Regions from separate parts of the Sphingobium sp. BYY-5 genome, predicted to be linked through region 3. Evidence: riboswitches for the same ligand, from Rfam matches in the RefSeq annotation. Region 3 holds a riboswitch; each other region holds the start of a gene.
What was found. A riboswitch is a leader RNA that binds a small molecule or an ion and turns the genes downstream of it on or off. The one in region 3 is predicted to bind cobalamin.
Positions count from the first base shown of each region.

Region 1 (2,198 bases), on a different contig from region 3:
CGGACACGCGTTCCGGTCGGCAGCGCGTAGCTGCCCTGGACGCGCCAGGTGGTGGTGTCCTGAAAGCGGTTATTGTCGTCGTAACGCACCGACCCGCCCAGCGAGAGCGCGCCGGCCGTCATCTCATATTGCCCGACCAGCCCGATATTGTCGGTATGCCGCCTGCCCATGAAGGCAAAGCTCGAAAGGTTCCGGAAACTCTCCCGCTCCACATCGATCGCGCCGGTGATGCGGTGCGTCACCGCTTCCGTGCCGAGGGTCAGGCTGGAAGAGAGGGAGCCTTTGTAGCGGCGACCCTTGTCACCATAGTCGAAGCCAAAGGCGTTATAGCCCTTGCGCGTCGTATCGGCGAACTGGCCCGACAGCGTGCTGATCCATCGCCCGTCCAGCCCGGTAAGCTGCGCCGATAGCAGGCCATAGAGCGCTTCGTTGCGATAACGGACACCGGGGCTGTCGACCGTGTAACCGAACAGAGGGCTGGTGGGATCGAACTCGCTGTTGTTGGTGTCGGCCTTGGTCAGGCTGTAGCGCAGCACGCCCGTCAGCTTGACGGCGTCGGTCGGCGTCCAGTTGACCTTGCTGGTCGCGCCCAGGCTTTGGGAGCCGATGTCCCGGTTGCCGCCGCGCGCGGTGGGATAGCCGTCCGTGTCATAATAAGAGGCGGACAGGGCGTAGTCGAAGCCGTCGCTGGCGCCCGCCACGCGCGCGGCGCTGCTGACCGTGCCGAAGGAACCGCCCTCGATCCGTCCGCTGATGCCCGGCGCCTCGCGACCCGACAGGGTGATATAATTGACCACGCCGCCGATCGCGTCGGAACCGTAGAGCGAGGATTGCTGGCCGCGCAGCACCTCGATCCGGGCGGCGGGATCGGCGATCAGCGTGCCGAAATCAAATTCGCCATAATAGGGATCGGCGGCCTCGATACCATCGATCAGCACCAGAACATGATTGGCTTCGCTGCCGCGCAGGCGGATTTGCGTCTGGCCGCCGACTCCGCCGATCCGGCTGATGGCGATGCCGGGCACGTCGCGCAGCACGTCGGACACGATGCGCGTCTGCCGCGCTTCCAGCGTGGCGGCGTCGATCACGGTGACGGACGCGCCGAGCTGGCTGGCCTTCACCCCTTCGCCGGAACGGGAGGCGGTGACGAGGATCTCATCGCCGGGGCGCGTGCCGGGTTCCGTTTCGGGCGCCTGAGCCAGGGCAGGCGTCGCCGCTGCCAGGGCCAATAGGGAAATAGTCTTTACAGTCTTCATCGGAGAGCCCCCTCCGAACGCCGGCAACGAAGGCAGGGCCTGCCGAACGCGCAACGCGATCGACCGGCGCATGGTGGCGGACTGGCGTTGTTGCGCCCGCATACCCCGCGCCGAAGCGGCCCCGGCCGCTTGGTCGTCGCTCGACGGACATTCTCCGTGCCCTGGTCTCTCCCTGGACCTGGGACAATGAGCGACCCACGCTGGCTGGTCTCCTGGCTCGCGGGTCGTCGCTTGATGCACACCTTCCCAGGGTCTCCCCCAGTGGCTGTCCCGGCCTGTTCCGGAACCTGTGCATCGCGCTCGCCGCTTACAGTTGCAGGGACAGCCCTGGATTTGCCGGCTCTTGTTAAGCCGCCTCACCATGTTCCCATTCAAGCCCCTCGCGGGGCACCGACGCGGTCATGGAGAACAGATATTCCCCACCATCATGCCCATAACGCGCCGCACCATTTTGGCAATGTGCTTTCGTCCGGCGCCTCTGTCGGGGGGAAGAGGGATGCTGCCCTTTCCATTTGCAAAGACGGTGAAAAACAACAAAGGGGGCGCATCAAGGGGAGCGCCATGAAGAAGCAGCTATTGTCCGCCATCCTGTTGGCCGTGCCAGCCACCGCCTGGGCTGAAGCGCCCGACGATGCGCCGTCCATCGTGGTGACGGGGGCGGGGCTGGACCTGCCGCCGGGCACGCCGGTCTATGGGTCGGTGGTGATCGACCGGCAGCGGCTGATGGACAGTGCTTCAGGCCGGATCGAGAGCGTGCTGGGCGATGTCGCGGGTTTCCAGCAGTTCCGCCGGTCAGACAGCCGGTCGTCCAACCCGTCCAATCAGGGGGCGACCTTGCGCGCGCTGGGCGGCAATGCGTCAAGCCGTACGCTGATGCTGCTCGACGGCGTGCCGATCGCCGATCCCTTTTTCGGCTATATCCCGTTCAGCGCGCTTGCGCCC
Region 1 covers NZ_JALEBH010000001.1:934,117-936,314, forward strand. Annotated here, with positions in the region: gene MOK15_RS04565 (TonB-dependent receptor) at 1-1,256, opposite strand, end outside; cobalamin riboswitch at 1,441-1,666, opposite strand; gene MOK15_RS04570 (TonB-dependent receptor) at 1,818-2,198, shown strand, end outside.
Region 1: another riboswitch for cobalamin. It lies ahead of MOK15_RS04565 (TonB-dependent receptor); the one in region 3 lies ahead of MOK15_RS18500 (TonB-dependent receptor).

Region 2 (2,198 bases), 470 kb from region 3:
GGAAGGGGAGCCAAGATTGGAGAAGTCGGCGACGATATGATGCCAGATGTCGTTCATAAATCCTCTCGCCATCCGGCAGGAGAGGGCGTCGGGACGCCAGCGCCTGAACGAACGGCCTTTGTCATGCGGATTGGGGCCGCCGCCGAATAGGAAGCGAAGCTGTCATCAGCCTTTCAGGGCGGCATGACTATCGCACGCAGCTTCACTTCCCCTGGCGGGCTGTTACTGGCGTTGCAGCAACCGCTCCGCCGACAGGCCGAACGCCACGCCGATCGTCGCCCACAGCACCAACTGGGTTGCCATGGCGGCAACGCGGAAATTCCACAGCAGGCTCGCGGGGAAATGTTCGGGCACCTCATCGATCGTGGGCAGCAGATATTGGCCCAGCATGACCAGCAGCAGATAGGCGCCGATCGCGAGCAGGACGGCATCGATCCTGCGCCAGGAGCGGGACAGCGCCATGCGCAGCCTGCCAGCAATCACCGCAGCGCCCAAGGACAGGACAATCATCGCGAAATAGGCGGCGGTGCGGACGCCCACCGTTTCATGTCGCCCGACGGCAGGCGGTGTCTGCGGATATTTGATCGCCGGCACGATCACGACCAGCAGGAAGGCCAGGCCCGCCAGTAGCAGCGCGAAGCTGCGCGGTCCCATCCGCCCGATCCGCCCGTAGCCATAAGCGAAAACCAGCGAAAAAATGCCGCCCACCGCAGCGCCATAAAGCGTCAACGCCGTGAGCAGCCCCGCGCCCTTCTGGGTAGCGCGGCTGACCAGTTCTTCCTCTCCGCCACCCATATCATGGGCGGCATGGGACGCTTCATAGGCGATGGCCAGGTCGACCTGCGGCTCGGCGATGACGCGCGCGCACAAGGTCGACAGCAGGGCCGCCAGAATGCCCGCCAGCATTCCGCGCCACAAGAGATCCTTGGTCATGTGATTGGGCTGTCAGTGGCAGGGGAAGCCGAGCAGATGACGGCCGTCATGCACATATTCATGCACATACATGCCGTCGAACAGGGCATAGGCACCTTGTTCGGTGCTGACGAAATAGAGAAAGATCATCGCGATCAGCAACCCGAACACGGCCCAGGGGGCGATATCCTCGATCGGAATTGCGGCCTGCCCGCGTACGGGAATGAAAACGTCGTCGAACAGGGCGGCATTGCTGGCCATGGTCATGCTCCTTTGCGGGATGTCGCGTCCCGATGGGGGTATCAAAAGCCCAGGAAGAAAATCTGGCTCTCGACGCGCGGCAAGGGCATCGATTACAGTGGCGCGACCGCGCCGGATTTGCACCGGCTTCCTCTTCCTGGACGCTGTCTGTCCTTTGAACCGGCAGGCGATCGGCGTCAACTGTCTGTCGGAGCTTTGCCTGACCCTTACGCTTACCCTTACCCTTACCCTTACCCTTACCCTGGTCTGTGCCGGTGCGACACGCTTCAGTCGATCGGGTGGCTTTGCCGGGCCGGAAGAGCCGCTGGACGATGCCGGTCGTCGCGCGGCCGTGGCGGCGATGGCGGGCGTGCGGTTTGATCGGCTCTTTTGCAGTCCCGCGCGGTCCGCGATGGAAACGGCAGCGGCCATGGCGCTGCCGGTGGAACCGGAAATCGCATTGCGTGACGTCGATCATGGCGCGTGGAGCGGGCGCACCATTATGGAGGTCGGTGCATCGCATCCCGATGGATTGGCAGCCTGGCTTGCCGATCCCGCCGCCGGCGCTCCGGATGGGGAGGATATGGCGAATGCCGCCGCGCGCATCGGCTCCTGGATCGATAGCCTGGCGGGGCAGACGTCAGGCCGGCCGGGGGCGATTACGCATCCGATGATGATCCGCGCCGCGCTGGCTCATATGCTCGACATGCCGTTGCGCGCGACCCTCGCCATCGACATCGCCCCGCTTTCATTCTGCCGCCTTTCCTTCAATCGGGCATGGCGCCTGCAGGCGCTTGGCGCGCTCCCTATTGATAGTGGTGGAAAGGCTAAAGCCGCTTACCATGCCAGCGCAGATGATCCTCCATGAAGGTGGAGATGAAATAATAGCTATGGTCATAGCTAGGCTGGACCCGCAGGTTAAGGTCGATCCCTGCGACGGAGCAGGCGGCTTCCAGCAACTCGGGCTTCAATTGTTCGGCCAGGAATGGGTCCGCCGCGCCCTGATCCACCAATAGCTCCGGCACTCGCGCGCCATCCTCGATCAG
Region 2 covers NZ_JALEBH010000002.1:78,706-80,903, forward strand. Annotated here, with positions in the region: gene MOK15_RS16690 (YjbE family putative metal transport protein) at 1-57, opposite strand, end outside; gene MOK15_RS16695 (CbtA family protein) at 223-933, opposite strand; gene MOK15_RS16700 (CbtB-domain containing protein) at 946-1,173, opposite strand; adenosylcobalamin (AdoCbl) riboswitch at 1,177-1,330, opposite strand; gene MOK15_RS16705 (histidine phosphatase family protein) at 1,328-2,020, shown strand; gene fghA (S-formylglutathione hydrolase) at 1,980-2,198, opposite strand, start outside.
Region 2: another riboswitch for cobalamin. It lies ahead of MOK15_RS16700 (CbtB-domain containing protein); the one in region 3 lies ahead of MOK15_RS18500 (TonB-dependent receptor).

Region 3 (2,198 bases):
GATATGGTAGAGATCAAGAAAGCTCGACTGCCGCACCTGTGCCGGGCTGCTGGCGGTCGCTGGAATGTAAGTCAGATTCTCCGCATTCTTCCAATATTTATTGGCCCATAGATGATAGACGGTGCTGCGGATGATGAGCGCATCGGATGGCGTCCATTCCACCTTCGCCTGGCTCCAATTGTCGCGGAAGCGCAGATTGGCGTCCGTGACATTGTAATTGTTGCGGCGAAGCGACCGGTCGAGCTTGCCGTTGACCAGCGGTACGCCGAACCAGATACGCGGACTTTGGCTGCTATAATCATGCGATAGGGTGAAGCTGAGATTTTCGGCCGGTTTCAGCCGGATCGATCCCGCAAGAGCCAGCGCATGGGAATCGCCGCGATCCATCCATCCTTCGGACCGGCGATAGCTGGCGTCGGTGCGAAAGCTGACTCCATCGGTGATGGGTCCACCCGCGCCCGCCGCGACATTCAGGCTGTCATAGGAGGCGATGCCGATACGGCCACTGACCTCCATCTCATCGGACGGCTGCTTGCGCACCACGTTGACCGCACCGCCGATCGCACCCTCGCCATAGAGGACCGAGGCAGGGCCCCGCAAAATCTCCACGCTCTGCGCCATCCACGGGTCGGCCGGGAAGGTCAGCGTGTTATTGTACATGCGCATCCCGTCATAGAGGGTCATCACCGAATTCTGGCCGGTGAAGCCGCGCGCCGAGAGACCATAACCGAACACGCCGGAGGTATTGACGATCCCGGTCGCGCGGGCGGCAGCATCCTGAACGGTCAGATCGCCGCGCAGACGAATTGCATCCCCGTCCAGCGTTTCAACGCTGGCGGGCATTTCCAGTGGTGTCAGGCCAAGACGGCTGGCACCCTCTGTCTTCAGGTTGAAGCGGAGCGTATCGACCGCGCCCGTGACGACGATCGCGGCATTTTCAGCCTCTGCGTCAGGTTGTGCATAAGCGATAACAGACGCAGCAAGAGTGAAGACCGCAACCGCAGCCGATGTGAACTTCAACATTATCTTCCCCCGTCGGCGTCGCACGACATCTGGACGGGGGCGTGCCGTTCACGAACGGTCGGCAGCCGGCGTCGGCCGGACGCCAGGGGCGACCGATACACGGCTTTCCGATGCGGCCCCAGCCGCTCGTTCGTCGCTCAAACGGAGTTCACCGTGCCACGGCCACACCCTGGACCAAGGCAAGAGCGACCAGACACCGGCAGGTCTCCTGGCTCATGGGTCATCACTTGATATACGGCCTTCCCAGGCCTTCGCTGAATTTAGCATCCGGCCCAGTGGCTGGCGGCTCGGGCGCAATGCCGTCCGCACATGTATATCGCGCTCGCCACTTACAGTTGCAGGGGCAGCTATGGATTAAGGCCCCGAAAGGCCCGCACCATATTCCCTTTTCATCCCCGTCTCCGGGGAACCGACGCGATCTTCGCCCCACCCGCACCTCAAAGGCGCAAGAAGGACAAGGCTCCTTATAATTCCGGTTTCGCACAGGCAAGCGCTATCCAGCGACATCCGCCTCGCGATGCTGCGCCCGGTTTCCCGTACGATATCCTATATGTCCGGGGTCCGGCCCCTAGGGCCGATCGACATTCACAGTCTTAGGCGCTTCCTACGCCGTCATGCCGGACTTGATCCGGCATGACGTTGAAAATGAGGCCGAGGCTTCAGCTTTAATCTGAATCTCGATCCGCCCTAATGTTGACGACAGGCGCGTTGTCGTGGCCGGTTCAGCATGGTGACGGCTATCCAGCCCAGACCCAAAGGGAGCAGGCACAGGCCGACGACTATCGGCAGCATATGTTCCACGCCGAACCCCCACCGCATGGCTTCCGACCCGGCGAAATAGCCCGGCGCCAGGAGCGCTGGAATCCATAGCAGCGCGGAAAGGATATTCGCAGCCTGGAACGGTATCTGCGGCATTTTCAGAACACCCGCGACCAGGGGAATGGTCGCACGGAGAGGCCCCAGAAATCGTCCCAGCAGCACCGAGATGAAGCCATATCGCCGAAAGGCCAGCCGCGCCCGCGCCAGTGCCAGACGATGGCCTTTCAGCCAGCGATGCCGATAAATGGCTGGCCCAAGGGCACGACCCAGCATGTAGGAGAGCCAGTCCCCCAATATCGCGCCGGCGAGCGCGCCGACAAGGATCGGCGCAGGATCGATCAGTCCCGCCCCGATCA
Region 3 covers NZ_JALEBH010000002.1:545,530-547,727, forward strand. Annotated here, with positions in the region: gene MOK15_RS18500 (TonB-dependent receptor) at 1-1,023, opposite strand, end outside; cobalamin riboswitch at 1,204-1,452, opposite strand; gene MOK15_RS18505 (DedA family protein) at 1,711-2,198, opposite strand, start outside.